2 regions of the Cytobacillus spongiae genome follow, and region 2 is predicted to be linked to the other one. Evidence: riboswitches for the same ligand, from Rfam matches in the RefSeq annotation. Region 2 holds a riboswitch; the other holds the start of a gene.
The links. A riboswitch is a leader RNA that binds a small molecule or an ion and turns the genes downstream of it on or off. The one in region 2 is predicted to bind S-adenosylmethionine.
Positions count from the first base shown of each region.

Region 1 (15,804 bases), on a different replicon from region 2:
ATCTATTTCATCAAAGGAATCTTCGGTGGAATCATCCAATCAGGAGCGGATTATGGCGGGCTTTTTGGAGAATCCATTGGGGACGCTTGGTCTGTTCTTCTCGCTCAAGCTGCATTCTTACTGATTACGATCGTCGTTGTGGCAAAGGGCGTTCAGCAAGGAATTGAGAAGGCAAGCAAGCTGCTGATGCCCGCATTATTTGTATTATTTGTGATATTAATCGCTCGATCGTTAACTTTAGAAAATTCTTTAGAAGGTGTTAAATTCTTTTTATCACCTGATTTTTCAAAATTAACTTCCAACAGCATCCTATTCGCCATGGGACAATCCTTCTTCTCATTAAGTGTTGGGGTTTCTGTTATGGTGACATACAGCTCCTATCTTCCTAAGACAGAGCGAATTGTTCAACCTGCTCTTTCTGTAGTGTTCATGAATTTATTTATAGCAGTATTAGCTGGACTCGCAATTTTCCCTGCCGTATTCTCATTAGGTCTTGAACCAGCTGAAGGACCAGGATTGTTGTTCGTTGTTTTACCAGCCGTTTTTGAAAAATTAGCAATGGGAGAGGTCTTCTTCTTTTTATTCTTAGCCTTATTCTTATTTGCGACCTTAACTTCTGCTTTTTCAATGCTAGAGATTATTATCGCCACACTTTCAAAAGGGAATATGAAGAAGCGTGCTTCTTACTCATGGATTATAGGAGGTTTCATCTTCATTCTTGGAATTCCATCTGCCCTTTCATTTGGCACACTTTCAGACCTTACGATTTTTGGAAAAAACGCCTTTGATGCAGCCGATTTCCTTGTGAGTAATATTCTTCTCCCGATTGGTGTATTGCTCATATCATTATTTGTTCCAAATTTAATCAAAAAAGAAGTGCTTAAAAGAGAATTATTACAAGACTCTACTAGAGGAACCATCCTATTCAACATTTGGTATATCGTGTTAAAATTTGTGATTCCACCAATCATTATCATTGTTTTCATGGATGCTCTCGGAATCTTTAAATAAGGTTGATAACAGGACATTCCAAAGGAAAGGATGTTATCGTACATTTGATTCTTCTGTGTGAGCTTGATTTTCCAATTAGTTATGCACTAATGTACAGGATGAGGCGCAGTTCAATAGCACCTCATCCTTTATTATGAGCAAATGGAATATTCTCTTTCGCAAAGATAGCTACTAATTCTTCTAGCATAATACTTGCCGTTGCTGTTTTCCCAGCTCCTGGCCCTCTTAAGGTAAGCTCTCCCGATAAATCTGTATGAATAATAATTGCATTATCTACCCCCTCAACAGCAAATAACGGATGCTGCGGCCCAACCAGTGTTGGTCTGATTGACCCAATAATGCGATCTCCTACTAGTTCAGCTGAAGCTATATACTTAAGCCTTAATTTTTCATTTACGAAAGGAACTAATTCTTGTAGAGAGCTACCTAATGGTCTCCGTTCTACTTCATTCCAAACAGGCTGAGAACCATATATGGTTTCACAAAGAATCATTAGCTTATAAAAGGCATCAAATCCATCTACATCATTGGTAGGATCCGCTTCAGCATACCCGAGTTGCTGTGCTTTTTCTAAAGCTACTTCATATTCCTTCCCTTGCTCTCTCATATACGTGAGCATATAATTCGTTGTCCCATTTAGAATACCCTCGACTTTATGAATTCGATTGACCTTTAAAAGCTGACTAATGGTTCGAATAACCGGAATAGACCCAGCAGTTGTCGCCTCATACCCAATATACGTGTGATTATCTTGTGCTTGACGTTTCAATCGCTCACCATGTAGTGAAAACATTTCTTTATTTGCGGTGATTACCGGAATTCCCCTTCCTAGCCACTCGCTCACATATGTGGCAGCTGGCTCTTCCCCAACGATCGCTTCCACAACAACATCGATATTTGGAGTTTTCAATAGATCACTCCACTGATTCGTAACAATTGTACTAGCTGGAACACCTCTCTTCTTTCCACCATCTCGAACGAAAATGACAGGTACTTCAATCTCCGCATTAAGTAACTGACTCAAAGCAGACTTTTTCCCCTCAATCATTTCGAAAATACCTTGCCCAACTGTCCCAAATCCTAACAGAGCTACTCTAATTGTTTTAGCTGTCAAGACGCCACGTCCTTCCTTAAATAATTGACAAAAACGCCCTCTTCCAAAGAAGAGGGCGTGAAATCGACAATCCTCCTCTCATCTCTCAAGTCACATGACTTGTAGGAATTGGCACCATCCCAATTGTACATTGGTGGTTGCCGGGCTTCATCGGGCCTAGTCCCTCCGCCTCTCTGGATAAGAGTTTATTTAGTTGTTCTGATTTTTACTTACAAGGGGATTTTATCGAATACGATACGAATCGTCAATCATTTTTAGAAAATTTATTATTTTCAAACGGATTTTCCAGCTGCTTGCTCAATTGCTTTGGTAAATTGCTGGACAATATCAAATAATTCTTCTATTCCAACAGATATACGCACAACATGCTGGGTTATGCCCAATTTTTCTTTCGCTTCTTTCGGAAGAGCACGATGGGATGTAGCAATTGGATAGGAGACTGTCGTTTCTACACCTGCTAGTGAAGGAACAATTTTTATCCAATCTAACGCTGAAAAGAAGACACTCATATTTACCTTTTGCTGCAGCGTTACGGTTACAATTGCCCCATTACCTTTAGGCAGTTCATTTTGTGGATAATATACTTTTTCTACAAGCTCGCTTTCCACGAGAGCATTAGCCAATTCCTTCGCATTAGCTGCTTGCTTCTCTACTCGCAAAGCCATTGTTTTCGAGCCTCTCATTGTTAGCCACGCTTCAAATGGGCTTAAATTAGAGCCTAGCCCCACCACTTTTTGCCGAGCCTTATCCACGAGTTCTTTTCTCCCTACTAGAACACCTGCTGACACATCACTATGACCACCGATGTATTTTGTCGCGCTGTGGGCGACTAAATCGACTCCTAGCTCAATTGGATTGAGCAAGATCGGTGTCGCAAATGTGTTATCAATCATTGTCATCAACTCATTTTTCTTAGCGAAATTCACAAGTTCAGCTATCTTTTCTACTCGTAAAAAAGGATTCGTAATCGATTCAGAGTAGATCAGCTTTGTATTGGAATGAACATGTGATTGAAGAGATTCTATTTCTGTAAAATCAGCAAATGTAACTTGAATACCAAAATTCTTCAATTCATGACCCAGTAAATGATACGTTCCACCATACAGATCTTCTGCTGCGAGGATGTGATCGCCATTCTGTACCACAGCCAAAATACCTGCTAAAATAGCTGATATCCCAGAGGAAGTAGCCACCCCATCTTCTGCACCTTCTAGCTTAGCAATCGCCTGACCCAGCTCATCTGTATTCGGATTGCCGTTTCTCGTATATAAATAGGAACCGTCTCCTTCATAATGCCCTTCTAGATCCTCTAACGTCTTAAATTGAAAAACTGAGGTTTGAAAAATCGGTGTTGCTTTACTTCGAATGGATTCTGTATCTTTTTTATTTTGATGAACCACTTCGGTATGTATCGAACGCTTCATTATTCTGCCCCCTTATTCAGGTGATTAATGAATTCTATTATACAGTAGAGAATTAAAGGAAGAAATGATAAAGTTTTTATAAAATACTGAAATTTAGCCATGCTCTTTTGATGCTACTAATCGTTCATCTTGTTTTCTATCACTTTTTTATTTATCAAACCTCATTGATTAGCCATATCCGATCATATTAAAGCCTTAATATACTAGATTAGATGTGAATTTCCCTATGATGAGCGAAAACCCTCATCTATGGAGCGAAAATTCGTCGAATCGGAGCGAATTCTAGTCGAATAGGAGCGAAAATGGCGAAATGCGAGCGATATTCGAGGATAATGGAGCGAACGCTCATAAAAGGAGCGTTCGCTCACAAAAAGGACAATTCCGTGAAGAATCGTCAACATCTTACAATTAAACCTCGAATCCAATTAGTTCTCGCCTCCTAATAGAGCAATCCTATGCAATTAACTCGCAACTCATAATTGACACATCACTTCAATTTGCCGCATTCTCTCAATTGACCTACCATCTCAATTAGCCCTTCCTCTTCTCACGGCAAACCAAATTTCCATCATAGAAAAACGAGCAGGGGGTCCCCCTGCTCGTTCTCACTTCTTATCGTAATTTAAATTGACGAACCTGTTCTTCTAGCTTTCTAGATAATCCTTCAAGACCATTTGCATGTCTACTAAACTCTTCCATCGTTGCAGATATTTCTTCAGCCGAAGCGGAGACTTCCTCAGTTGCTGAAGCCGTTTGTTCAGAAATCGCCGAAATATTACTTGTTTGTTCAGATACAATATCTTTGCTTTGTTGGCCGATCTCAATCGAGGTTCTTACTTCCTCCGATTTCCTTGTTACTTCTTCTAATGAACGTAAAATACTGGCAAAAATTTCTTTCGTTTCTTCCACTGCCTTTTCCTGTTCTTCAACCGTACGATTCGTTGATTCTACTGACTCTACCGCTTTCTCCACAACTTGTTCAATGTTTTGGATAATACCAACGACTTGATCTGCTGACCTTTGGGATTCTTCTGCTAACTTGCGAACCTCTTGGGCTACTACTGCAAATCCTTTCCCATGCTCACCTGCCCGGGCCGCTTCAATACTTGCGTTTAATGATAGTAAGTTCGTTTGCTCTGAGATGCCTGTAATCGTGTCAATAAACGCGCTAATGCCTTTCATACTGTCTGCAACCTCTCCAATAATGGCAGACACTTGATTCGAAGATGCCTTCGTATCCGTCGATTTGATTGTTAATAGATTCATATGGTTTAAACCTTTTTCACCTAGCTCTACTGACTGCTGTTGAACAGCTAACATATCATTGGTTACCGCTTTAATATCATCTAAATTCGAAGACAATTGTTCCATCTCTTCTGCGACAGTTTGAATGTTTTCTGTTTGCGAAGCGGTCCCTTCAGCTACCTCACCCATTGCAATTGCCACTTGCGAAATAGAAGATGTAGTCTCATCCGTCATTTTAGAAAGGGAAGACGAAGTGGACAGCACTGTTTGTGAAGATGCTTCTACCTCAGTCAGAGCCTTTGAAAGATGATTCATCATCCGATTATAACTCTCTTCTAATTGCTTAAATTCATCTTTTGATTTCAACGAAACACGGGTTGTTAGATCTCCTTCAGATGCTGTTTGAATTGATTGTTGGAGAGTACGAATATTTTTGACTATTCCTTTGCTAAAAAAGAATGCTAGAACAGCTGAAATGACAATAAATCCAGCCATCAACGCAAAAATGGCAAATTCCAACCCTTTTGTACGACTCGTAAACTCCTTTTCTTCAAGTGTAGCTAATACATGCCAACCCGTGCTTTCATTAGTTGAGTAGACAGAAAATTTTTCTTTACCGTCGTACTCATAATTACTTACTCCTTCTTGATTCTTCTGCATGTCTTCCCATACACTTAGCTTGGTCACTACATCTGTACCAATCAATTCTTGGTTTGGATGAGTGATAAGAGTCCCCTCTCGATCTACTAATACTGCATATCCCTCATGTCCGACAACAATTTCATTTGTTACTTCTGCTAACTTTCCTAAGTCGACATCCACACCAATGACTCCAATAACCTCTCCAGCTTTCTCAACTGTTTTAGATAAAGTTACTACTAGATCTCCTGTTGCTACGTCTTTGTATGGAGTCCCAGTCACTAATTGACCTTTATTATTCACAGCTGATTGATACCAATCTCGTGTAGTCGGGTCGAAGTCATCTGGCAAGCCTTCCCCAGATTCTTTAGGTGATATCATAAAATCGTTACGTTCAGTAGCAAAATAGAGATGCTTATAATCCTCTCGTGTCAAACGCGTTCCATCTAATAAAAAGAAACCGTATTTAGCGTTCTCTGGGTTTAAATAGTAATCGGTAAAATTAATATTATTCGATAAAAGAGTGATTTGGCCACCAATCCCATTGGTTAGGGTATCAATTCGATTGCTGACTTCATTTACTAGCTGTACGGTCGAATTTTCCACTTCATCCTTCACGATTTTTTGAGAATACATAACGGAAAAACTCCCTAGAGCGATTATGGGAATTAACGTTACAAGTAACATCATGCTAATTAATTTCGTTTGAACATTGTTCAATCTTGATGCCTTTTTCATATCTGTTCTCCTTTATTCAATTGATATCTATTTTATCGGCAGTTTTTAACAAGTTGATAGTGTTAATTCATATTAAATCTTTTCCAATCTTGTATATTTAGCCGTTTACTTCATTCTTTTTTTATATCCATTATGATAATAAAACTATTTCTAACATTCATATAGGATAATGAAATGTGTGGAAAATACACCTAAAAAACGTATGAGCTATCTTACCATTTGGAGATGGAATTTTTATGCTGGAATCCTCGTTTTATCATGCTAGCATGAACACTACAATGATCATGCCCACAAAACAATTTATAATCGGAAAACTAAGCGAAAGTGATGAAGAGTTTTTACGTAAAGGGAGCCCTGATGAGGCAGGGATTTTAGAGGGGCATCATTAAGTAGATGATTCCCACAAAAAATGTGGAACGTGTAACTTCACTTTTTTGTGGGATCTTTTTATCTCATTAAACGATTGTCTTTTACTTTTCGCATGCAATAAAATCTTTATCGCGATCCTTGCTCTTATTCGCATCATAAAGCTCTTTTGACACAAAAGGTTTATATTTTACCTTTCCTCCTTTATTGACCGTATCTTTAGTACGAGCCCCCCCCCTTGGTAATCTTTATTTAGTTCCGTGCAATTTTGATATTTTTCAATCGACTTTGCTGAAGTAGCAGAAGTTAATTCAGATGTAACACCAAGCATTAAACTTAATGAAAGAATAGTAGCTATAGTTTTTTTCATACTTCCTCACACCTTACATCCTTTATTTTAACTGTATGATAATTTAAGGTTTGTTTCGATTTCAAGATAGACAAAAAGTTTTTTCCATTTTTCGTTAATTTCCTTTTAAAACGAATTTGATAGAGTGATATATTTCTCATCACCTCACAAACAGCTCTCTCGAAGATTACCTATCACCCGCTAAGGAATAAGATATTCAAATGTAGGTTAAGCAACAACTTCATAAAAAAAGCTTGTTGCATCAAACAAGCTTTTCATTATTCATATCATTCTATTTTAGGCTTGTGCAACAGCCCTTCTTTCTTTACGTTCTCTCCATAGCGTCCTAAAACCAAGTAGCCATGTAACCAATTGAATTAACGTCACACCAAGGACAATGATGCTATCCCAAAAATAATAACTGTAAAAATCATTCGCAACTACATTTTTTATCACAATCGTGATTCCATAAATGGATGGAGGTAGCCGAAATAAAAGAAATTGACCAGCTGCAACAAAGGCTCCAACCAAATACAAATATCCGAACCACACTGCATTTTTTTGCTCGTATTTCGGAAGATCATTCCACAGTGGAGTCTCCTTCTTTAAGAACTTCTTTCGTAAGTACATAATTCCGTTTTCATGTAATGCTGAAGTGTTTTTCCAGTTACTAACGACATAGTACATATCGGTTCGTAAATATATAATGAACTGCCAGATGAACTTTACAATACAAATGTATACGATTAACTTAGCATAATCTATGACCAACTGATTGCTACTATATAATTGCATTAGCAAACAAGCTAAAATAATTACAACATCCCATGCCATTCCTGCTAAATATGGCACATATCTTTTTGATTTTGGCCTTGACCATAAACCAGTCATATCGGTTTCAGCTACTAAAAAAACCATTCGTAAATTCAAGCGAACACGTGAAATAACCTGTTCTTTTGCTGCTGCCAGAACGTGTCCAAATTCATGAATTGCAATTAACAGGTAGCTTACAACCATTAAATTTAGGGTGCTTAAACCAATCGCTTGAAACACAAAGATGTCCTTATAATGTGGCGTGAGCTTTGGTTGCGTGAACAATAAAAAGATTATGATAAAAAAAGAAATAGAATACAAAATTAAAGCCGGTGAAGAATAGAAAAATCTACCTAACTGAACGAGCACCCTGCTCGGTTCACGTTTTACTTGAGGGTTTAACACTTCTCCATCGATGCTTAACACTAGTTTATATTCTAGTAGAGTGCTAGCAAAATCAAGCACATCAATATCATCATCATATTTCTTTTTTAGAATATCTGTAGCCTCTGTTATCGTGGAATGTCCATCCAACAACTTGATAACGTCCACAGCTACTTCAGGTACTCGTAAGAATTCTCCAGTATGTGGATCACCTATAGTGTATTCATCTCCATCTGGCTGTATCGATAAATGTGAACAATCAACTACTGTGTTTAAGTTTATTTCTATCGTCATGTAAGTACACCCTCATTGTGATCAATAGCTATTGAAATTAATTCTTCTAAGCTAGCCATTTCTTTGAAATCAGAAGAACAGGTTGGACAATATGGCTTTTTAGTTGTTTTAATATTGTCCTGTGAGATTTCCATTGTGGTCGTATCGATTGATATGATAGGTTTCATTAACGGGGAGATGCCTGTTATTAATTTCGTTACATCGGATGTAAAAAGCCCAGTTAAAATGGCTAAATTAGGGGCGAATCCAGTGTTAACTCCAGTAAAAGTTCTACCGTAATTGGTCTTTAAACGAATGATGGAATCTGGCTCCATCTGAATCAGTTCAATAAATTTGCAATCTAAGCAAGGTTCATTACATGTTGGAATCGTTCGATCCCATCTAATCTTGTGTGCATTAAACCCGCCCAGATAAAATGGAATGCCCAATGTAAAGCATGCAGCATTTACCCAACGATCGACGATAATGTTTGGTTGATCCATCATACTAATTACGGCATGACAACCTTCGATAATGTCTAATAAATCTTCATACTTTTTAATTTCGCGGTTATACATCTTTACTTTTATATCAGAATTTATTTTTCTTGTTTTTTCGTCTGCTACTTTCGATTTTAGCCTTCCGATATCATCCTCGTTATACAGGAATTGTCGGTTTAAATTAGAGCGTTCAATTGTATCGTAATCGACACCAACAATTTCACCAATACCTAATCCTGCAAGAAATGATACCGTTAAGCTGCCACCTCCGAGTCCAAGTACTGCTACTTTCGATTGGTTTAATTTTTCTTGCATGGAATACTTACTATTATTCATACTTGCATAGCTAGAAAAGTAATTGAAATTTGACTGATACCGTTCTATCTGTGTAGATGAGTATGTAGTTGGAATAACAATATCTTCTACTATTCCAAGATCATCAAGAGCTTCAATTACATCGCCAAGCTCTAGCACGCTAATATTCAGTTCTTTTGCAATCTCTTCCATTGAACTCGTTCCATCTAAAAGGTGGAGCAGCTTACTTAAATTACCGTCTAAATCATCAAGTTCTATCATTTGTCCATTGTGAATGACTTCAATTGAACTCTCTTTTCTAATGATCGGATGCAATGTCTTCTTAAAAGCCGGATTCAACATAATAATCCCCCATCCTAGAAAGTCATAATATGGTTCCCTCTAGATACTGGTAAAGAATGTTCTAAGTAATTTCATGAAAAATCCCCGCTCAACAACGAGTGGGGATTTCCCATTTGTTTCATTCCACACATTTATGTATGGAATTAACCGCCTCTGTGCATTAGCTCAGCATCAATAGTTGGAGTTAGTTTTTCTACTTTACGAACTGTAATTTTCATCAAACACACCCCCTAACTTTTTACAATTTTGATATTAATTGATAATTAGGATTACGTCAATATAAATTTCTGAATATATTTTAAATTCAGAAATTTATATTATTCTAAGATTACTTTAGTAGAACACTAAGCGAAATTTCAATTGATTCCCACCTTCACGTCTTTGCTGATAAATTTTTCAACATAACCAATATTTTTACTGTCTCTATATATCTACGTAATAGGAAATTCCAGAGAATGAACGATTAATTAGCAGGGTCTTTAATTACACAGGTGTTTGCTTCGTTTCTCGAATTATTTTAGACCTTTAAAGCTTTACATGTTTAATTGATTGTATAAAAATTCCTTTTTTATAATAGTAATATTTTTATCAGATTTTTTTGTGCTTTTGATTAGTGTTCTGAGGACCCTTTTCCGTAATAGGAATATTCACCTAGATCTATTTTCATCATTTCTCCACAGCAAATAAGCCAGCAGTCCTGCTGGCTTATTTGCTTACGCATACATTTTATTCTCTTCCTTTTGGAAGAAGCTTTTCATCGCATGGAACACATCGGCTTTTTGCTTGAGGATGTAATAACGGAAGTTTTCATTTTTGATGTTTTTATAAGCGGACATTAGGGTCGAGTGGCGGTTGTATTGATTCACTTCACCATACCCAAACATACTGGATACTTCCATGATCTCTTCCACCAGCTTTACACAGCGTGGGTTGTCGGATGTTAAATTATCTCCATCGGAGAAGTGAAATGGGTAAATATTATATCGTGTTGGATCGTATTTGTTATCAATTAATTCGATTGCTTTCCGATAGGCAGATGAGCAAATCGTTCCCCCGCTCTCGCCTTTCGTGAAAAATTCCTCTTCTGTTACGACCTTTGCTTCTGTATGATGGGCTATAAACTCTATGTCTACCGTTTCGTATTTCGTTCGTAGAAATCTTGTCATCCAGAAGAAGAAGCTTCTTGCCATATATTTTTCCCATATTCCCATCGATCCTGACGTATCCATCATCGCTAGAACGACGGCTTTCGACTCTGGCTTAACGATTTCATTCCATGTTTTGAATTTCAAGTCTTCCTGATAAATGGGGTGAAAGCTTGGTGCCCCCTTCATGGCATTGCGCTTAAATGCTGTCATCATCGTTCGTTTTTTATCTATATTGCCCATTAATCCTGTTTTCCTAATGTCATTAAACTCAATATTCTCGACGATGATTTCATCCTGTTCTTTCTTTTTCAAATTTGGCAGTTCCAATTCTTTGAACAATGCTTCTTCTATATCCATTAATGATACTTCTGCTTCAAAATAGTCATCTCCTGCTTGATCTCCTGCCCCTTGACCTTTCCCAGGTCCCTTTTGGCCACTAGAGCCATCACGAGCGACGACATCTCCAACCTGACTATCTCCATCCCCCTGCCCTACATGCTTATTCTTATCGTAGTTGTAGCGAATTTTATATTCGTCCAAGGAACGGATTGGAATCTTAACCACATCTCGACCATTTGACATGACGATGTTTTCTTCTGTGACTAAGTCTGGTAGATTGTTGCGGATGGCATCTTGAACTTTTTCTTGATGGCGCTGCTGATCATCGTGGCCTTTACGGTGGAGGGACCAATCTTCTTTTGAAATCACAAACTGATGGTTATTTGCATCGGTCATAAAATAACCCCTCCTTATAAAATTGTTTTCAAATTCCTTCACATTTCACATACGAGTTTCATACAATATCCCGAGTGTCATTTACTCAAAAGAAAATGGTGATTACTCTATCCTATGCAAAATGAGTAGAATAATTTACAAATTATTTTGACAATAAGACAATCGCCTACAAAAAAAGACAAGCCTACAAAAAAACGCATACGAAAAACGACTTGTTATCAAGTCGTTTTTCTGGTTGAATTCTTTTCATCTTGTATAGGGTCAGGATGCTTATCATCTTCCTTAAGCTCTTGATTCGTTCGAAGATTTTCCATCTGCTTACCTAGAATTTCGATTTCTGCTAAATTCTCTGCCATTGAGCTATTGGGTGGTACAGATTGTTTGTCCAGCTTGTCCTTCTTCACCTTGATCACCTCTTTTTCTCTATTTACCCAGTGACCCTCTTTTTAAAACATACGGCTGACAGAAGGACTGCCAGCCGTTATTCCTATCTATTTAACAAACTTCCCACATAACGAAGTAGTTCATTGGCTGATGTTGAATTATAGCCGTGCTCATCAATTAATCTTGCGACTACCTCATTTACCTTCTTCAGCTGCTGCTCATCAGGTGTTTTCGTAGACGTAGTAATCTTAACAACATCCTTTAAGTCAGCAAATAATTTCTTTTGAATGGCTTCACGAAGACGATCATGAGAATTATAGTCAAATCGCTTTCCTTTTCGTGCATAAGCTGAAATTCGAATAAGAATTTCTTCACGGAACGCTTTTTTCGCATTTTCTGAAATTCCGATTTGTTCTTCAATAGAGCGCATCAGCTTTTCATCTGGATTAATTTCTTCACCAGTTAACGGATCACGTAATTTCACTTTATTGCAGTACGCTTCCACATTATCAAGATAGTTATCCATTAATGTCTTAGCTGACTCATCATATGAATAGACAAACGCTTTTTGGACTTCTTTTTTCGCAATATCATCATATTCCTTACGAGCTAGCGAAATATAATTTAAATAACGTTCACGGAGCTCAGGTGTTATTGATGGATGATGATCAAGCCCTTCCTTCAGCGACCGTAGAACATCTAGAGCATTAATAGACGTCATTTCCTTGCGAATAATGGTCGAAGAAATTCGGTTAATCACATAACGTGGATCAATCCCGCTCATTCCTTCATCTGAGTATTCCTTCTTCAATTCGTCTACATCTGCTGAATTAAAACCTTCTACATTCTCGCCATCGTACAACCGCATTTTCTTCACTAAATCAATATCACCTTTTTTCGGTTCTTTCAGGCGGGTAAGAATAGTAAACATCGCTGCTACACGTAATGTATGTGGGGCAATATGAACATCTGATACATCGCTCTCACTAATCATCTTTTCATAAATCTTTTCTTCCTGTGACACCTTTAAGTTATATGGAACATGCATCACGATAATTCTTGAATGCAATGCTTCATTTTTCTTATTGGAAATAAATGAACGGTACTCCGTTTCATTTGTATGAGCGACAATTAACTCATCTGCAGAAATCAACGCAAAGCGACCTGCCTTAAAGTTCCCTTCCTGTGTGAGCGACAATAAATGCCACAGAAATTTCTCATCACATTTCAGCATTTCTTGAAACTCCATCATGCCTCGGTTCGCTTTATTAAGCTCTCCATCAAATCGATAGGCACGAGGATCTGATTCCGAACCATATTCAGCAATCGTTGAAAAATCAATGCTACCTGTTAAGTCGGCAATATCTTGAGACTTCGGATCAGACGGACTAAACGTCCCAATACCAACCCGCTTATCTTCTGAAAAGAACACTCTTTCCACCAATACATCTTCAATCCTACCACCATATTCCTTCTCTAAACGCATCATATTCAGCGGTGATAAATTCCCTTCAATTCGAACACCATATTGCTCATGAAACTCTTTCCTTAGATTTTGGGGGATTAGGTGTAAGGCATCCTCGTACATACGACAAGTAAACTTCTAAAATCCTATCCTATTTGTATTTTTATCTTACCACTATTAGGCTCTAAAATATATTTTTCTTGGATTTGTTTCTCTTCTGGCTGGAGGGATTGAATAAACTGGGTAAAGTTTTGATGTTGAAATATTTTAAAGGGGAATTCATCATCTAGTGCGTATCTTTGTTCACCAAGAATTAATATATGTGGAAACGGTTTTATAATGATTCCACTATTATACAGATCTACATATCGTTCTATTTTTTCGCGCATTTGCTTTTCAGAATAGATACTTTTTTGCACTTCAATAAAGAAGCCTGTTTTACGATAACGACAATAAATGTCTGGCTCAGCTACTCCTTTGTTTCCATACTTCGGTTCAACCAAAAATGATTCAATGAATCCATGTTTTTTAATTTCCTTGTAAGTATTAAGAATGGCTAAGAAATGACCAATCTTTTGTGAGTTTTTTTTGATCTGAACTTCAGGTCCAAAATAAACATATGGAGCAAATGCCGTTGAACGTTGAATTTCCCCATCTCTAAATAGCCTTAACAAAACATTATTGGCTGCTTGAAGGGGTTTTTTTAATGTAGAAAAATGAAGTTCTGCAATGGAGTCACGATCCATGACGCGAAATTTAGTTAAGTCTTTAATGATAGCTTTATCTCTATTCGTTAACATCATGAAACACATCCTTTTCGTTTAACTGCCTCGGTGTTTCTGTGACATCCTTCGCTGGATTCTTCATAACTATGAAAGGGTTTAAAAGTTCTTTTGCTTTTTCCATGGTTATATAGGGTGCTTGAATTTCATAAAGTTTGTCGCTATTCATAACGAAACGTCCACTAGTATCGATTTTGTGTGCATCAGGAGTATTGACGATTTTAGACTCGACTGCATCACGTAATTGAAACCCCATTGAAGTAGTTAAATTGGCTCGAATAGTGGTATCTAGTACCTTTGCGTTCGGTCTTTGCATGGATAAAATAGCAAACACCCCAAGAGTTCTCCCGATAGCCACAATTTCAGTTAAGATATCCATAATGGTTTCATCTTTCCGAAGCATGACAAATTCATCAATGCAAACGACAATATAAGGACGTTTATGTTTTCCTGGCAGATCATCCACATGACTAACCTCAAATAGCTCTGTTAAATCACTTCGTTCATCTAGCTCTTTTTTGATTGCTGCTAACATCTTTCCTATATCCCTCACGCTGCTATAAACACACTGAACATGTTCTACCTTGCGGAAAATATGAAACTCTGATTTTTTGCAATCTCCTAGAAATAATTCCAACTCATTTGGACTTTTCGTTAATATCAACGACGTTAGTATAGATCGGAGCTGTGTGGACTTCCCACTTCCTGTTTCCCCAGCAATTAAAATGTGTGGTTTGATTGCAAGATCATAGGTAACCCATTCTCCATTTTTACCCTTTCCACAAATAATTCCTAAGCGATGTGGAGTAAGCAATGGAATGATTGTGTTCTTGTTGTAGCTTAAAGAAGTTGGGATATCTTTGTTGTAAATTCTTAACATAAACTTCTTCAATTCTCCTTCCAATTCAATATTTTTTCCGAATACCTGTTGAAAAACAAATTGATTTTTTTTCAATAACTTAGGATCCATTCCATCTGGAATAGTAAAGGTAACTGTTGGATTTTCTTCTCCTGTAATAGAACGAATTTTAGGAAATATAGGACGTTCTAGTTCACCTAAGTATAATTCTCCTGCTTTAAATGCTTTAATCATCTTTTTTCGAATAGACATTTCTTTTTTTATATCAGACCAGAAACTCATCTTAACCACCCCAACATTGCATTAGTTTCAAGGAAGTAGACCCCAGCTGCCATTGCTGCAATAGGAATCAGTATCTTAAGTGTTTTTCCTAGAAAATGAAAGCCTAGATCTTCAAAAATTTTCTCAAGACATACTAATGTAATGGTGATTCCTCCAGCAACTAATATTGTTCCATCAAATAACATTTTCTCACTCCTTTTAATAATTTTAATTTTCTAATTATCAGAAAAATCACCTCCGTTCCTCCCTTATCTTCTTTTTCTTTTCTTGGTTTATACTTTCTTAACAAATTTATTGTTTATTATTTTTTTGCTATGTTTCCCTCGTACTATTGGGGTAGGACTAAACAGTAGCTAATGTGCAGGGAACGGATTTGAAAACAGTAGATTTCATTTAGATAAACATTTTCTACTGTTTCTCCTTCGTGTTATTAGCTTATGTACTATTAGTATCAATCTTGCCTGTCCAACCAAATTTGTTTTGGATATATACAAATTAATTTCACAAAGGAATTATCATACTAGTGGAGAATTGTATTATTGGGTGATTATTATGAAAAGATTAAAAAGTAATATAGGATGGCTAATAGAGAAGTCCCCTTATACGAGAGATTTTTTGAGGAAAAGGTATAATAAG
Region 1 is NZ_CP089997.1:833,232-849,035, reverse strand. Features, by position in the region: gene LS684_RS04530 (sodium-dependent transporter) at 1-1,011, shown strand, start outside; gene LS684_RS04525 (homoserine dehydrogenase) at 1,133-2,125, opposite strand; SAM riboswitch class I at 2,201-2,309, opposite strand; gene LS684_RS04520 (trans-sulfuration enzyme family protein) at 2,398-3,549, opposite strand; gene LS684_RS04515 (methyl-accepting chemotaxis protein) at 4,162-6,171, opposite strand; partial or broken gene LS684_RS04510 (excalibur calcium-binding domain-containing protein) at 6,642-6,907, opposite strand; gene LS684_RS04505 (PqqD family protein) at 7,184-8,377, opposite strand; gene LS684_RS04500 (ThiF family adenylyltransferase) at 8,374-9,513, opposite strand; gene yhbH (sporulation protein YhbH) at 10,227-11,396, opposite strand; gene LS684_RS04490 (hypothetical protein) at 11,615-11,800, opposite strand; partial or broken gene LS684_RS04485 (PrkA family serine protein kinase) at 11,884-13,374, opposite strand; gene LS684_RS04480 (hypothetical protein) at 13,392-14,048, opposite strand; gene LS684_RS04475 (FtsK/SpoIIIE domain-containing protein) at 14,032-15,168, opposite strand; gene LS684_RS04470 (hypothetical protein) at 15,165-15,353, opposite strand; gene LS684_RS04465 (helix-turn-helix transcriptional regulator) at 15,721-15,804, shown strand, end outside.
Region 1: another riboswitch for S-adenosylmethionine. It lies ahead of LS684_RS04525 (homoserine dehydrogenase); the one in region 2 lies ahead of LS684_RS22740 (YezD family protein).

Region 2 (15,923 bases):
TGGCAACTGATGACGAATCAATGAAAGCAGCATCTTCTATCTTTTTGATCACACTTTCAGCCATTTTGTCGTGAACACCAATGGGACGCCCCACATTCACCTTTATTGCGGGATACGTTTCCCTGCATTTTTGAATTTCAACAGGAATATCCTTTTTGGCATGAACCGCCGTCAAAAGGAGGAGAGGAACGACTGAGATGTGAGTGGCTCCTTTTTTCACGCAGATGTCAAATCCTTGTTGAATGGAAGGGGAGGCAAGTTCCAGAAAGCTTATTTCCTGGATATCTGCCTCAATATGTTCCTGGCATCGTTTGATGAAAGCGACGGCCTCCTCACAGGCTTCCGGTATCCGACTTCCATGGCAAACGTACAAGACTGCACGCTTCATCTATAATGCCTCGCTCATGATCATTTTCTTTTCAAACCATTGAATTTTCTCACGATAACGGACCACTTCTCCCACGATGATCATGCTTGGATTTTCAATTTTCTCTTTCTTAACCATATCGACGATTGTGTCCAGTGTACCTGTTACGGTTTTTTGCACGTCTGTTGTTCCCCAGTGGACAAGGGCCACTGGTGTATCCTTGCTTTTTCCATATTGGATAAGCTTTTCTTTAATATAAGGAAGGTTACTGACACCCATATAAATGGCAAGGGTATCGATACCCTTGGATAAGCTTTCCCACTTTTCATCTTCCTGCTGATGGTTTTGTTTGTGTCCAGTGACAAAGGCAACGCTTGAACTGGCATCACGATGAGTAACTGGAATCCCCGCATAGGCAGCAGCCGCTATTCCTGACGTAATACCTGGGACGATTTCAAAGGAAATCCCTTTTTTCGCGCATGCCTCTGCTTCTTCTCCACCCCTTCCGAATACGAAGGGATCTCCTCCTTTTAATCTCACCACCACTTTCCCGCTTGCTGCGTAACGGACAAGGAAATGATTGATCGTCTCCTGTTTCATCGTATGATAGTTTGGCAGTTTGCCGCAGTAGATTAAGTCAGCACCATTCTTCGCATAAGAAAGGAGTTCTTTATTCACCAATCGGTCATAAAGAATGACGTCTGCTTTTTGGATTGCTTTCAGCGCTTTTACCGTGATCAATTCAGGATCTCCAGGACCCGCTCCCACCAAATATACCTTTCCCATTGTTTTCCTCCTTATGGTTTAATGATCGTTTCCTGTTCGTGCAGAACAAACCCTGCACCATTTCCCCGGATCCTGCGTTTTTCATAAAGAGAGATGTCCAAGATCTCCTGCTTTTTCAAGAAATACTTCTCGAGTTCAATCTCAACTAAATCAAAAGCTTTCTCATCTGATTCAGCGGCTACCACTACAATCGTAACGTATGCGTGAGCGGTGACTTCAAACCGATACAAGTTCATCTGATTTCCCCCCTCATGCTTCCTGAAGTGACTGATTCAGGGATTCCTGTAGCGTCGTTGTTCCAACTCGGTTGATGTAATCGTAAAATGCTTCACCCGGTTCCTTCGTATTCTTGAAATGAATGAGCAGCTCCCTGACAACCTCAGTCAGGTTTTCTGCCTCCACTTTTCCTTTTAACTTCTGATTCAACTTTCCTCCATCTTGAAGGGTACCACCGATGTAAATCTCAAAAGCTTCGATCATTTTCTTATCTTTTGTTCTCATTTTTATTCCTTGAAGGCCAATATCAGCAATCTGGCGCTGACCGCATGAATTAGGACATCCCACCATATGAATTCTGACCGGCACGTCCAGTTCAAGTTCTTGATCCAGTTGATTGGCAACCTGTCTCATCCGTTCCTTCGTTTCCACTAATGCAAGATTGCAATATTCGATACCTGTGCAAGACACTGAATATCCGATAAACGATAGGGGGCTCGTTGAAATCCGGTCAAAGATTTTCTCGGAAAGTAAGGACTCCACGTGTTCATCCGGAATATTCGGAATGATGAGGTTTTGGGAATTGCAGTTGCGCAATTCACCGTTTCCATATTTCTTGGAAATCCTTGCAAGCTCATACACTTCATCCGAATTGAGACGGCCTACAGGAACATTCAGTCCCACATAATTGAGCCCTTCCTGTTTCTGAGGATGAACACCATAGAAATATCCTGCGTTCCATCCTTTTACGGCACTAGTCCCCGCTGGTAGAAGCTTTACATATTCCAGTAACTTCTCTTTGAACTTCTCCGGCCCCCAGTCAGCCATTAAAAATTTAAGCCTGGCTAAATGCCGCTTCTCCCGATAACCGTAGTCCCGGAAAATGGTCGTAACGGCAATGGAGACATCCTTCACTTGATGAGGAAGAACGAAAACGTCCAATTCCTGTGCAAGAAACGGTCTGGCAGACAATCCCCCTCCGATTTTCAAGTGAAAGCCGACTGCCTCCTTGCCATCGATCCATTTTTTTGCCGGAACAAAAGATACACAGTTGATCTCGGCATTTGAGGCATTGTTAACATTAGAGGAGATCGCGACTTTATATTTTCTCGGCAAATTTGAAAAATCTTCGTTATGCTGGAAGAAATCATACACTTCTTTCACAACACCTCTTGTATCAAATAGTTCATCAGGATCGATACCAGCCAGAGGATTTCCAACAATGTTCCGGGTAATATCCCCGCATGCACCTGCAGAAGATAGTCCCACTTCCTCCAAGCGTTTGAATATATCGGGAATCTGTTCGATCTTCAACCAGTGAAACTGTACTGCCTGCCGTGTGGTAATGTCATAGACGTCCCTTCCATACTCTTTACAAATGGAAGCAAGTGCTCTTGCCTGATCATACGTTAAGATCCCTGATGGAACATTCACCCTCATCATGAAATACCCGTCTTCCTTTGGTCTCTGAAGGTATAGGCCGGCCCATTTGAATTTATCCCACTCTTCTTTCGGGATGGAAGAGAACCCATTTTCGGCATAATGGGGTATGTCTTCAAAGATTGACAATCCATCTTTCTCAAGCTTCCATAATTCCGTTTTGTTCAATTTCTCATTTGACTCCCATGATTTGGAATACGCCATGATTCTCTCTCTCCTTATATCAATTGTTTGTGTTTTAATTCTGACAGCAGGCTCTCTACACACTCTTCAATGGTATTCTTCTCTGTATCGAGAATGATTTCCGGATTCTCCGGTTCTTCATAGGGGGCACTGATTCCCGTGAAATGAGTAATTTCATGTTTTCTTGCTTTTTTGTATAAACCTTTTGGATCTCTCTTTTCACATGTTTCGATTGAACAATGAACGTACACTTCCATAAATTCTTCTGGTCCGACTAATTTACGTACAACATCCCGATCTTCCCTGTACGGGGAGATAAAGGCGGTAAGGACGATTTGCCCGCTGTCAATGAACAGCTTGGAGACCTCGCCTATTCTTCTGATATTCTCTTTGCGATCTTTCTCGTTAAATCCTAAATCATGATTCAATCCATGACGAACATTATCCCCATCAAGAACATACACCTGCTTTCCCTGTTGAAATAGGGAATGGGCCAAGGCATTGGCAATCGTCGACTTTCCTGAGGCCGACAATCCGGTGAACCAGAGGATGAAGCTTTGGTGTCCATTCAGGGAGCGTCTCTCCTGTTTCGTTACGGTAGTTTCGTGCCAAACGATGTTTCTTTTTTTTTCACTCAATCGATGCACCTCCTCAAAGCGTTTGTTTCGTTTCCTGTTTTAGTCCCCTGATCAACACTTCAATCACTTCTGGTCGACTAAAGGTTGAAGGTGGAATTTCTCCCCTTCGAAGCATCCCTCTCACTTTCGTTCCTGAAAGGATGACGCGGTGTTCTTTTTCATGAGGACATGTCTTTGTCGTCGCCATTCCTTCACATTTCTTACAATAGAAGCTATGCTCGAAGCAGAGCGGTATGATCCCGATTTCTTCCTCACTGAACTGATCAAATATTTTCTGAGCATCATAGGTTCCGTAATAATCACCGACACCTGCATGATCTCTTCCGACAATAAAATGAGTGCAGCCATAGTTTTTTCGTACTAACGCATGAAAGATGGCTTCTTTTGGTCCTGCATATCTCATGGCTGCAGGAAAGACTCCCAGAAATACTCGGTCATCCGGGTAATAGCTCTTTAGTAAAACTTCATAACTTTCCATGCGGATCTCCGCTGAAATATCATCTGCCTTGGTTTCACCCACTAATGGGTTCAAAAACAAGGCATCCACCGTTTCCAAAGCGGTTTTTTGAATGTACTCATGTGCCCTGTGAACAGGGTTTCTCGTTTGAAAACCGACAACCGTTTTCCACCCCTTTTCCTGGAACAGCTTTCGTGTTTCATCAGGATCAAATGTATACTTCTGAAAAGGCTTAGTCAGTCTCTTAAGCAAGGTGACCTTGCCTCCTATATACACTTCCCCCCGCTGGAATAATTTCTTTACGCCAGGATGTTCTTCATCGTCCGTTCCGTATACTAGAAGGGCTTCTTTTAGTTTATCGGGTACATACACATCCTCTACGTCAATGAGCCCATACGTTTCTCCTTTATATACGAGCCTGCTCTTTACCCCTATCTTTACGGAACCAGCTCGATCTCTATCAAGGGGAAGGGTAATAGGGATACTCCAAACACACCCGCTTTCAAGCCGCAATGTTTCTACAACGCTCTTATAATCTGCTTCTGTCAGGAATCCGTCTATTGGACTGTAAGCACCAATCGCAATGAGTTCCAAATCACTTACTGCGATTTCATCCAGTGGGATTTCCTGTTGAACGTCCTCGAATGATTCTTTAGGTAGATAGGATTGAACCAGTACTCCACCGTGGGGTTGTAAACTCATTCTCCATTACCTCCTTAACATATTGATTTAATCGGAATTAAATTTATATACCGCCTCCATCTTCGTGGACGGACCGCCTTTCTTCACTCATGACCCGCATGAGGGAGAGTGCCCCCACAGTGGCAATGATGACACTCAAAGGAACAACGATTGAGTAGACATCACTATGGATAAAAATTTTAACCAAAAAATATGAAATACTGAGGGAAATCAGTGGAGAAACCACCCAAATTTTTACGATTTTCTTTACAATCTTCTTTTGCAGCATACGTTTACCGTTTTTAGCCATTCCAAGACCGATGATGGAAGAGGACGTAACCTGCGTTAGAGGGATCGGCAATCCATAGAGTGAGCTCAACATAACGAGGAATGCTCCTGTGGATGAAATGACGATTCCTTCTGCTTTAGAGTATTGCGTGATCTTCTTTCCATTTGTCTCCACCACCTTTTTTCCCAGTAAAATGGCTCCCAGTGCAACAAATAAACCACCAATCAAGATCCCCCTTGAAGGTGAGAGTAACCCCGCACCCACCAGAGGTCCCACAGCGTTTGCCACGTTATTCATCCCTGCTGAGAAAGCTTCAAAGAATCCGGCGGTAATCAAAAGGTAAGCAAGCCACCTTTTTTCAAATTGATACCCTCGCTTTTCAAGTCCAGCTAAACCTATACCGAAAAGCCATGTAACCCCAAATGCGACAACCGGGACAATCACCCAGAATGACATGATGGTGATCAGAGACTTTACATAAAGAACCTGATAGGCTACCCCCACTCCTACAACCGCCCCTACTGTGACTTCGCTGGTGGATAACGGAATGCCGATTACATTCGCCAGGAACAAAGAACTCGTCGCCGATAACAAAATGATGATGACGATTTTAATCGACAATACATTTTGTGGAATGATCCCTGAACTGATGGTCTTTACTACCTCTCCTCCCCCCAGGACCGCTCCGCTCAGGACACCGGCGGCACATATCCATAATGCTGTCCTGATGTTCTTTATCGCTCCCGCACCATATGCAACGCCCATCGATGCTGCCGCTCCACTGGCACCGATATTCATAGCAAAAAACAAGCTGATGATGAGGGCCGAAATTTCAAGCAAAGGTGTTCCCCCTTTTTAATGAAGGCCGCATTCCGTCTTCCCCTTCCCCTTCCATCTTCCGGAGCGAAGATCATTCATATCGATGGCCGGTGCTGTGCAGTGGAAGCAGCCTATGCTCGGATACCCTTGATCATGGAGGGGATTATAGGACAGGTTATGTTTATGGGCATACCTCCAAATCTCCTTCCAAGTCCAGTGAATCAGTGGGCAGATCTTAACGGATTGAAATTTATCATCTTTATTAATGAATTCAACGTCAGCCCTCGTCGAAGATTGTTCCCTTCTTAACCCTGATATCCAGGCATTCCCTTTGGATAAGGTTTCTTTCAATGGGTCAAGCTTTCGAATTTGACAACACATGTTCGGGTGTTTCTCCCATAGCTTATCCCCATATACATCTGCCTGCTCTTTGATAGTCAGACTGGGCGTTTTCATGAGTATGTTCAGCCCCGGATAAGTGTCCTTCACTTTTTCAATGATTTCATACGTTTCCTTGAAATGAACGCCTGTATCCAGGAAAACAATGGTGGCAAGGGGTTGTACTTTGGATATGAGGTCAATGAGTACAATGCCCTCAATCCCGAAACTACACGCATACACTACACTTTCACCGTAATGGTTATAGGCCCATTTCAGGACGTGCAATGCCCCTTTATAGACCGGATCCACTTCAAAATCCAAGGTTGGTTGTTTCCAAGTTTCATAGGTTAACATGATACACACCTTTCCCTGATGCTTATCCAACTAAAAAGAGGCGATAACAAGATAAAGGGGATCCCCTTTATCCAGCTATGCGCCTCTAGTTTGTCTAGTCAGCTTATTTAATTCGGACTTTCTCATTTTTCTCTAATTGAATGACTTTACCATTCTGAACCACGATGGTTATCGATCCGAAATTCATCGTTTTCAACATAGAAGTGATTTTGTCCACGACTGCCTCATACCCAGCTTCATGATTATTATCGTTCGCCACATGATCCCCCCAATTTTCATCTTATCCAGAAAAAAATCAAGAAAAAAACAACCCCCCATTTTGGAAAGTTGTTCAGGTAAGTTTACCTTATCTTCCAAAATGACTTTACATTTTGCTGGAATTAGCACCTTACAATACGTAGGTTGCTGGGCTTCACAGGGCCAGATCCCTCCACCTCTCTGGATAAGAGTTATTCTTTTTAATATTCTAAATAATATCACACTTCTAGGGAAAGTCAACCCGAGTTTTTCTATCGGATTTATGTCTTTCTGCTTATTTTGTGGCAAAATTTCAATCCTACTTATCTTTATTCCTTTATTCGAAGCTTTACTACACTATATTTACTTAATGACGATAAAACTGAAATGTCAGTTTCCCGTCGATCACTTTCTTTTCGTCTTGATTTATGGCTGAAACGTTAAAACGTGCATGATCGATCCCTGTTTCAACTACTTCTGCTCTTAAGGTAATCACGTCGTGGAGGAAGACCATTCCTTTAAACCGTACTGAATACTCCCTCATATATCCTTCTTCATAGTAATCACTGAAAAGCTTGGACAGATTGCCCATTGTCCACATTCCGTGGGCAATGATTCCACGGAGACCAAGTTTACGTGCTTCTTCATCTATTGTATGAATGGGGTTATAATCCCCCGAAGCCCCTGCATATTTGATCAGGTCGATTCTCGTAACAGGTTCTAACTCAACTTCGGGAAGAAATTCACCGATACGATAGGACGATAGTACAGTCATTTTCCTAACCTCTCCCTTACTGCTTCTGTGATGATGACAATGGATTCCGCCGTAAAAATCCTGATCCCTGCCTGATCTTCACCAATGTCTTCTATCACAAGGAAACCTAATGTTCCATCCGAGCCTTTACGTTCATAGTAATCTTTTATTTCGGTATGACAGTGAATACGTTCACCAACTTTAAGTGGTCTTTTATAGTGAAAAGTTTGTTCCCCATGGATTAACCCGATGTTTGGAAGATGAAACCCTTCAATCGTTCCAAAATCAAACACACGGGGAAATGTAGGGGGAGCGATATTGTCCTTGTAACGAGATCGTTTACCTGCTTTTTCATCAACATATAGAGGGTGGGGATCTTTGATGGCTTCTGCGAATTTCCGCACCGCCCCTCTCTCCACATCATTTGCTACGGATGTTGAACGCTTGCCTATATGAGATTGAAACATACCATTCTCCTCCTGTTAAGCTTTGGGACCTCCGGCTACGTAAAGCACTTGACCATTGACAAAAGATGACTTTTCATCTGCAAAAAACGCCACTGCATGTGCGATATCTTCCGGCTGTCCGCTTCTACCGACAGGAATCCCTTGAAGACTAGCCTCTACCAGCTGTTCAAACGTGATTCCGATTCGCTTTGCCGTCTCCCTGGTCATTTCTGTTTCAATAAAACCTGGAGCTACTGCATTCGTTGTGATTCCGAAAGGCCCCAACTCAATGGCAAGGGTTTTCGTTAACCCTTGTAACCCGGCTTTAGCCGTGGAGTAGTTTGCCTGTCCCCTATTCCCGAGTGCCGAGGTAGAAGAAATATTGATGATCCGTCCGAATTTTTTCTTCACCATATACCCTTGAACTGCTTTTGCCACATTAAACGAACCCTTCAAATGGACATCCATGACCGTCTGCCAGTCGTTGTCACTCATTTTAAATAGCAGGTTATCTCTGATGACCCCGGCATTATTGACGACAATATCAATGGAACCAAAGGTATCGACTACTTCCTTGACAGCCATCTCCACTTCCTGGGACTGAACTACATTCGCCACTTTTATATAAACATCATATTGTTCTAACTCCGCACCCACATTACTTAAAGCTTTTTCATTTACATCAAGGATGGCTACTTTTGCACCTTCTTCCGCAAAGAAACTGGCGATTGATTTCCCGATTCCTCTGCTTCCCCCTGTCACTAAAGCTACTTTTCCTTTAAATCGTTCACCCATACATACAACCTCCCTGCCTTGTACAATTTGTCTTCTTTCTCCGTTTTAATAGATACCTTAAAATGATCCGTTTTTAAATCTATCCAAGACGATTTAATGCAGCCTCGTTCCCCAGGATGATCAAGGATTTCGCGAATCGGTCAAAATCCTTAAAGCGGGGATCTTTTGTTTGGCCCATTTTATACCGGTAGTAAATCTGCTGGACGATAACGGCGAGCTTAAAATAGGCAAAGGATAAATAGAAATGAATGTGATCCACATCCCTTCCACTCTTTCTGGCATATTCTTCGATAAATTGTGCTCTGCTGTAGAAGCCCTCCATCACCGTTACAGGAGGCTTACCAATTCCGAATTTCAATAATTCAGGGTCATCATATTGGATCCAGTATCCCATGGCCACCCCCAAATCTGCCAGGGGATCTCCTACAGTTGCCATCTCCCAGTCAAATAGACCCACCATGGACTTCAGGTCAGAAGAGAACATGGCATTGTTCAATTTATAGTCGTAATGGATGATAGTGGCTTCAGCATTGCTCGGTACATTCTTCATCAGCCATTGTGTCAGTTGACCAACCTCAAGGATTTCGCTGGTCTTCGCACGTTCGTACCTCCTAACCCACCCATGCACTTGCCTTTCCATAAAATGGTCAGGCCTGCTGATTTCATGAAGACCTGTCAGACGTGGATCGATGGAATGAAGTTCAACCAGTTTAGAAACCATCTCCTCTGAGATTCTCTTGCATACATCGGGTGTGACATGAAGGTGTGGAGGAAATGAAGTATCAAATACTTCACCCTTTTTCCGTTCCATGATAAAGAATGGAGTGCCCACAATACTTTCTTCATCTGAGAATACGTACGGCTCGGGTGTAACACCGAATAAAGGTTGGATTTCCGACAGGATACGATATTCCCTTTTCATATCATGGGCCTTTGGCGCGATGGGTCCTAAAGGAGGACGCCTCAGAACCCCTTCCCAATCACCCATTTTTAATAGATACGTAAGATTGGAGTGCCCGGCAGAAAATTGCTGAATCAAAAGCTCTTCTTGCATCAGTTCAGGAAAATGTTCATCCAGGAACTTTTTTATATTCGACCTATCCAATTCTTCTCCCTTTCGTACCGATACTGTTTCATACGCTGCTTGATCAGTCATTTAACCCCTCCAAAATTAAGAATATTCAGTTTTTTTACGGACACAGATGTTCGGTTAACTGCGCCTTTAACAGTTCAGGAATCATTAGGCTTTGCTGCTGAAGAAAATCGAAATAAACCATTACCGCACTTCCCCTGGCAATCAGTTGATCCGTTTTCCCACACAAAATATCATGCTCTAACTGAAAGCTCTTTGAACCGATTTTTGACAGGCAGGTGGTGACCTTCAACTCTTGATTAAAATAACCTTGAGAAACAAAGTCACATTTGGTTGAAGCCAAAATAAACCGCCAGTCCGTCGTGTCCAGTTCGAATCCCAAGGCTTCAAAAAATTTAATTCTTGCTTCTTCCAAGTATATAAAATAGGTTATATTGTTGATATGACCTAATGCATCTGTTTCGCAAAATCGACTCGTTACCGTGATGCTTTCCATTATTTATTCCCTTCTCCCTTCGTAAAGACCAACCATTCAGTATGCTAGGAAGGGGAGGTCTGAACTCCTCTTCCCTTTTAGCCCTCTTCAATTCCTCTTAAAATCATTTCGACGAAAGTCCCTGCAATTTCCCTTCCAGATTTCGAACCATCAGGTTTATACCATTGGTAGCTCCAGTTCATCATCCCGAGTATTCCGAATGTCACAATCGACACGTCAAAGTCCTTACGAAAGTCTCCTTTCCTTTTACCATCATCAAGAAGAGCTTCGATATTATATCGATACATATCCCGCTTTGGCTCAATTATTTCCAGGCTTTCCTGACTCAGATGCCTGATTTCCCTGAAGAAAACTTTGGCGCTGCTCCCTTGTTCCTTAATGTCCACTATGGAAAGATGGACGATGTCAAAAAGCTTTTCTCTGTAGCTTTTACCGTCATCTTTAAGTATACTTTCCTGTTTTGACAACAATTCATTTATATAGCGGATGTGAATTTCACGTAAAAGCTCTTCTTTACTCGAGTAATAGTAATAAAATGTTCCCTTTGTTACCCCGATTGATTCTACTATGTCCTGAATGGAAGTAACGGTAAAACCTTTTTCATCAAATAAACGTATAGCATGATCTGTCAGTTTCTCTTTCATAAATAGTCCTCTCAATCTGTTAAACGATCACATGGATGATATCACATTCCTGTTTTTGTTTTGAAAGGGTCACCACCATTTACATACAGCATGCAACGGTAATAAAAAGATTCCCTATGGACACCATTCTTTTCATCCGATTCCATCGGTGATGATGTTCACCCTCCTTTTAGCGTTATCTGCCCTCACTCTTTAGCTCACCACGGCAGAATCTTTATCATATTTTAGAAGTTCCAATTTGGCCAATTGTGCCCTGTGCACCTCATCGGGTCCATCGGCAAGACGTAATGTACGGGCATTTGCCCATTGTGCCGCCAGTGTAGAATCTTCTGAAACCCCGGCTGCCCCAAATGCCTGAATTGCCCTGTCAATCACTCGCAATGCCATGGATGGAGCCACCACCTTAATCATGGCGATTTCCTGTTTTGCAGCTTTATTACCCACTGTGTCCATCATATGAGCCGCTTTCATCGTCAGAAGACGCGCCTGCTCGATTTCAATCCTCGAATCCGCAATCCATTCTTGTACAACGCCTTGTCCAGCCAGTGGTTTCCCAAATGCTTCACGCGTCCGAACGCGCTTACATAATTCTTCCAGGGCTCGCTCTGCTGCACCTATTAAACGCATGCAATGATGAATCCGTCCCGGACCAAGCCTTCCCTGAGCAATGGCGAACCCTTTTCCTTCTGCCCAGATCATATTCTCAAGAGGAACCCTGACATTCGTAAAAGTGATCTCTCCGTGGCCATGGGGGGCATGGTCGTATCCGAAAACCGGAAGCATTCGTTCTATTTTCACTCCCTGTGTATTCAAAGGGACGATGATCATGGATTGTTGTTCATGCCGAATTGCTGTAGGATCGGTTTTCCCCATTAAAATGGTAAAGCTGCATCGTGGGTCCCCGGCCCCGGAAGACCACCATTTCTTCGCATTTATGACATATTCATCACCATCCCTTATAATACTTGCTTTAATATTCGTCGCATCGGATGAGGCAATGTCAGGCTCTGTCATAGAGAAACAAGATCGGATCTCACCTTGAAGGAGGGGGCGAAGATAATGCTCTTTTTGGCTTGGTGTCCCGTAACGTTCCAGCACTTCCATATTACCTGTGTCAGGTGCGCTGCAATTAAAGATTTCAGGCCCGATCAGGGATCTGCCCATTATTTCGCAGAGAGGTGCATATTCAATATTCTTCAGTCCGGCTCCATATTCGCTTTCAGGGAGGAATAGATTCCATAAACCTTGTTTCCTTGCTGTTGCCTTTAACTCTTCCATGATTGCAGGAACGGCACTCCATCTGTTTTCCTGTTGATTTAATTGCTGTTCATAAACAGCTTCACTCGGATATACGTATTCTTGCATGAACCGTGACAGTTTATTTTGATATTCTTGTACTTTGGGAGAATGGGAGAAATCCATTAAATCCTTCCTTTCCGGTTTTCATACATTCAGGATTCACTTGGCTGATGAGCCGCCGTCAACGACTAGAACTGCACCAGTGACAAAGTCAGATGCGTTGGATGAAAGAAACAGGGCAGCTCCTTTGAGGTCATTTTCGTTACCGAAGCGGTTTAGCGGAGTTCCGTCCAAAATGGCTTCACCTGCCTGGGACAGGACACCTTTGGACATTTTGGTCGGGAAGAATCCCGGGGCTATGGCATTTACATGGATCCCCCGTGATCCCCATTTGACCGCCAAATCTTTCGTGAAATGTATGACAGCCGCTTTACTGGTACTGTAACCGATGGCATCCATATAGCGGGGGTCTGTCCCTTGTAGACCGGCTACGGATGCAATATTAATGATTTTCCCTGCTCCTTGTTCGATCATGAGTTTCCCGACTGTCTGAGACATGAGGAAGGTGCCGTTCACGTTCACATTCATGACTTTCTGCCAAGCTTCATAGGGCATCTCCTCTGCCGGCGCACCCCAGGAAGCACCGCTGTTATTCACTAAAATATCTATTCTTCCAAACTTCTTTTTGGTTTCATCTACAACATGCTGTACGTCTTCGGGATTGGTGACATCGCACCTCATCGCAAGTGAACGGACGCCCATCCCTTCTAATACTTTTTTCACGATTTCACACGCTTCCACATTTCTGGAACATAGAACAACGGTTGCCCCTGCTTCAGCAAATCCCGTAGCGATCTGTTTTCCCAACCCCCTTCCTCCACCTGTGACGAGGGCCACCTTTCCTGAAAGATCGAATAATTCCTTTACATGCATGATTCAGCCTCCTTATTCTTACAGAAATTCCATTCACATACCCAAGATACTAACCGGTTGGTATGTACACTATCATCGTAAATAATATAGTCAGAATTTTCAATTATAATGACTTGAAATCATCCTTTATTGTTACGTTATTCAGGTAGTGATCCCTACAGGACAAAAATTCGAATCACCTTATAAGCATAGTCAAATGCAAAGAAGCTACCAGACGCCATTTCCTGGTAGCTTCTCGTACGTACTGATATCTTTATTTATCTCCAGGGTTCGCCCTGGCACCATTCTAGTAGTGCACTTATCCTGTTTCACCTTTGGGAAGCGTCTCTTTATGCTTCTGCTTCAACCATTTCTTTGTTATACGTTTCTGTGTCCAAGTCTCCCGTCACCTTACTTGTTATGATTCCTGATGTCATTGCACCACTTACGTTTACCGCTGTTCGCCCCATATCGATTAATGGTTCAACAGAAATCAATAGACCCGCAAGTGCCACCGGAAGATCCATTGCAGAAAGTACCAGGATCGCAGCGAAAGTTGCTCCTCCCCCGACTCCGGCAACACCAAAGGAACTGATGGCCACAATGATGATAAGGGTAAAAATAAAGGAAGGTGTCAACGGATTGATACCTACCGTTGGAGCGATCATCACGGCAAGCATGGCAGGGTATACACCTGCACAGCCGTTCTGACCGATGGATAACCCGAATGATCCTGAAAAGTTGGCTATTCCTTCTGAAACACCAAGCTGATTCTTTTGTGTTTGAATGTTGAGAGGTAAAGTTCCTGCGCTGGATCTTGACGTAAAAGCAAATGCCAATACCGGTAATACTTTTTTCATATATGTCACAGGATTTAATCCTGCAAGTGTCAGCATCATTAAATGGATGGCAAACATTATCAGCAAGGCAACATACGAAGCACCTACAAATTCACCCAGCTTCATAATGGCATCAAAATTGCTCAATGCCACCGTTTTAGCCATAATGGCTAATACACCGTATGGAGTAAGTCTCAACACCATCGTCACGATCCTCATAATGACAGCATAGAGTGATTCGACCATTTTTTTGAAGAAAGCAGCTGCTTCCGGTTCCTTGCGCTGGACCCCAAGGTATGCTATTCCGATGAATGCTGAGAAAATCACAACGGCAATGGTTGAGGTTGCTCTTTGGCCCGTGAAATCGAAGAATGGATTAGCAGGTAAAAGCTCCAGAATTTTTTGCGGATAACTTTGACCTTCCAGCGCAGTCGCTCTCTCCTCTAATTGCGCACCCCTTGCCGCTTCTGCATCTCCTTGATCGATCTGAATGGCTTCGAGATCAAAAGCAACTGTGGTGCCAATACCTACAGCTGCAGCTACTGCAGTGGTTCCTACCAGCAATCCAATAATCAGAATGGAAATCTTCCCTAAGTTATGAGAGCGCTTTAATTTAGTGAAAGCTGATAGAATAGAGATAAATACCAAAGGCATTACAATCATTTGCAGCAGTTTGATGTAGCCGGTCCCAACGATATTGAACCACTCAATGGATTGGGTCAGATTTTCATCTGCTGCCTCATATACCCACTGGAGGCCAAAGCCAAATAATATCCCAAGTCCAAGTGCCGTAAACACCCGTTTGGAAAACGAAAACTTTTTCTTTTGCATATAAAGTAAAACACCAATGAGAACAAGAAACACCAAAATAGTTAACAATACAAACCAAACATTCATTCTTACCCCTCCCTCTTATCTTTGATGATGATACAAGTCAGACCGAGGTCTACTGTATAGGTATGATGGGAGAGGGAGAGATATGTTTCCGTAATGGATTATTTTTGCCATTGGACAACACTCACGACTCAAGCAGGGTATCACGGACTGCACGCGCCAACATTCCCGTCCGGCAAGGGTTCCTTGAAATGGCGGAAATGACCGCAACCCCGTCCGCACCTGCCTTCAACACCTGAGAGGCATTTTTTTCATGTATTCCACCGATCCCGACCAGGGGAATGCCAATGCCCCCGGCCCTTATAGACTGGATGACTCCCGGACCCCGAACCTTTCTGCAATCCTGCTTTGTATCCGTAGGAAACATGGGACCCACCCCAAGATAATCTGCACCAGATTCCATAGCCAATCCGGCTTCTTTCCTATTATGGCACGAAACCCCGAGCAGCTTGCCCCCGATTTTCCGGCGCACACCTTCAATAGGTGCATCCTCCTGTCCGATATGTACGCCATCTGCATCGATAAACAGTGCCAGCTCTACGTCGTCATTCACGATGAATGGGACACTGTATTTCCGGCACATATGCTGCAGCTCAATGGCAAGTTTCACTCTCGCATGTCCTTTTAACCCTTTCGTTCCTTTTTCCCGGAACTGAAACATCGTAATGCCTCCTACAATGGCTTCTTCCAACACCAGGACGGGATGCTTCAAACAATTTTGGCTCCCCATTATAAAATATAACTCCAGGCTTTCGCGGAGATTCATATCTTCATTCCAGCCTGATAAGCCCAATGATTCGTGGGACCATGATGAGTTCCGATACCCAAAGTGTCGCTGATTGCTGCTGTTATAAAATGTTTTGCCGTTTGAACCGATTCATGGACCGTAAGACCCTTCGCCAA
Region 2 is NZ_CP089998.1:440,573-456,495, forward strand. Features, by position in the region: gene LS684_RS22700 (sirohydrochlorin chelatase) at 1-388, opposite strand, end outside; gene cobA (uroporphyrinogen-III C-methyltransferase) at 389-1,153, opposite strand; gene LS684_RS22710 (DUF3906 family protein) at 1,165-1,389, opposite strand; gene LS684_RS22715 (nitrite/sulfite reductase) at 1,403-3,013, opposite strand; gene cysC (adenylyl-sulfate kinase) at 3,028-3,630, opposite strand; gene sat (sulfate adenylyltransferase) at 3,644-4,789, opposite strand; gene cysP (sulfate permease) at 4,833-5,897, opposite strand; gene LS684_RS22735 (phosphoadenylyl-sulfate reductase) at 5,913-6,611, opposite strand; gene LS684_RS22740 (YezD family protein) at 6,715-6,870, opposite strand; SAM riboswitch class I at 6,955-7,060, opposite strand; gene LS684_RS22745 (MaoC/PaaZ C-terminal domain-containing protein) at 7,216-7,623, opposite strand; gene LS684_RS22750 (MaoC family dehydratase N-terminal domain-containing protein) at 7,620-8,069, opposite strand; gene fabG (3-oxoacyl-ACP reductase FabG) at 8,085-8,843, opposite strand; gene LS684_RS22760 (phosphotransferase family protein) at 8,923-9,999, opposite strand; gene LS684_RS22765 (acyl-CoA thioesterase) at 10,034-10,432, opposite strand; gene LS684_RS22770 (TetR/AcrR family transcriptional regulator) at 10,510-11,076, opposite strand; gene LS684_RS22775 (acyl-CoA dehydrogenase family protein) at 11,269-12,498, opposite strand; gene LS684_RS22780 (SDR family oxidoreductase) at 12,535-13,308, opposite strand; gene LS684_RS22785 (L-cystine transporter) at 13,638-15,023, opposite strand; gene thiE (thiamine phosphate synthase) at 15,145-15,786, opposite strand; gene thiD (bifunctional hydroxymethylpyrimidine kinase/phosphomethylpyrimidine kinase) at 15,783-15,923, opposite strand, start outside.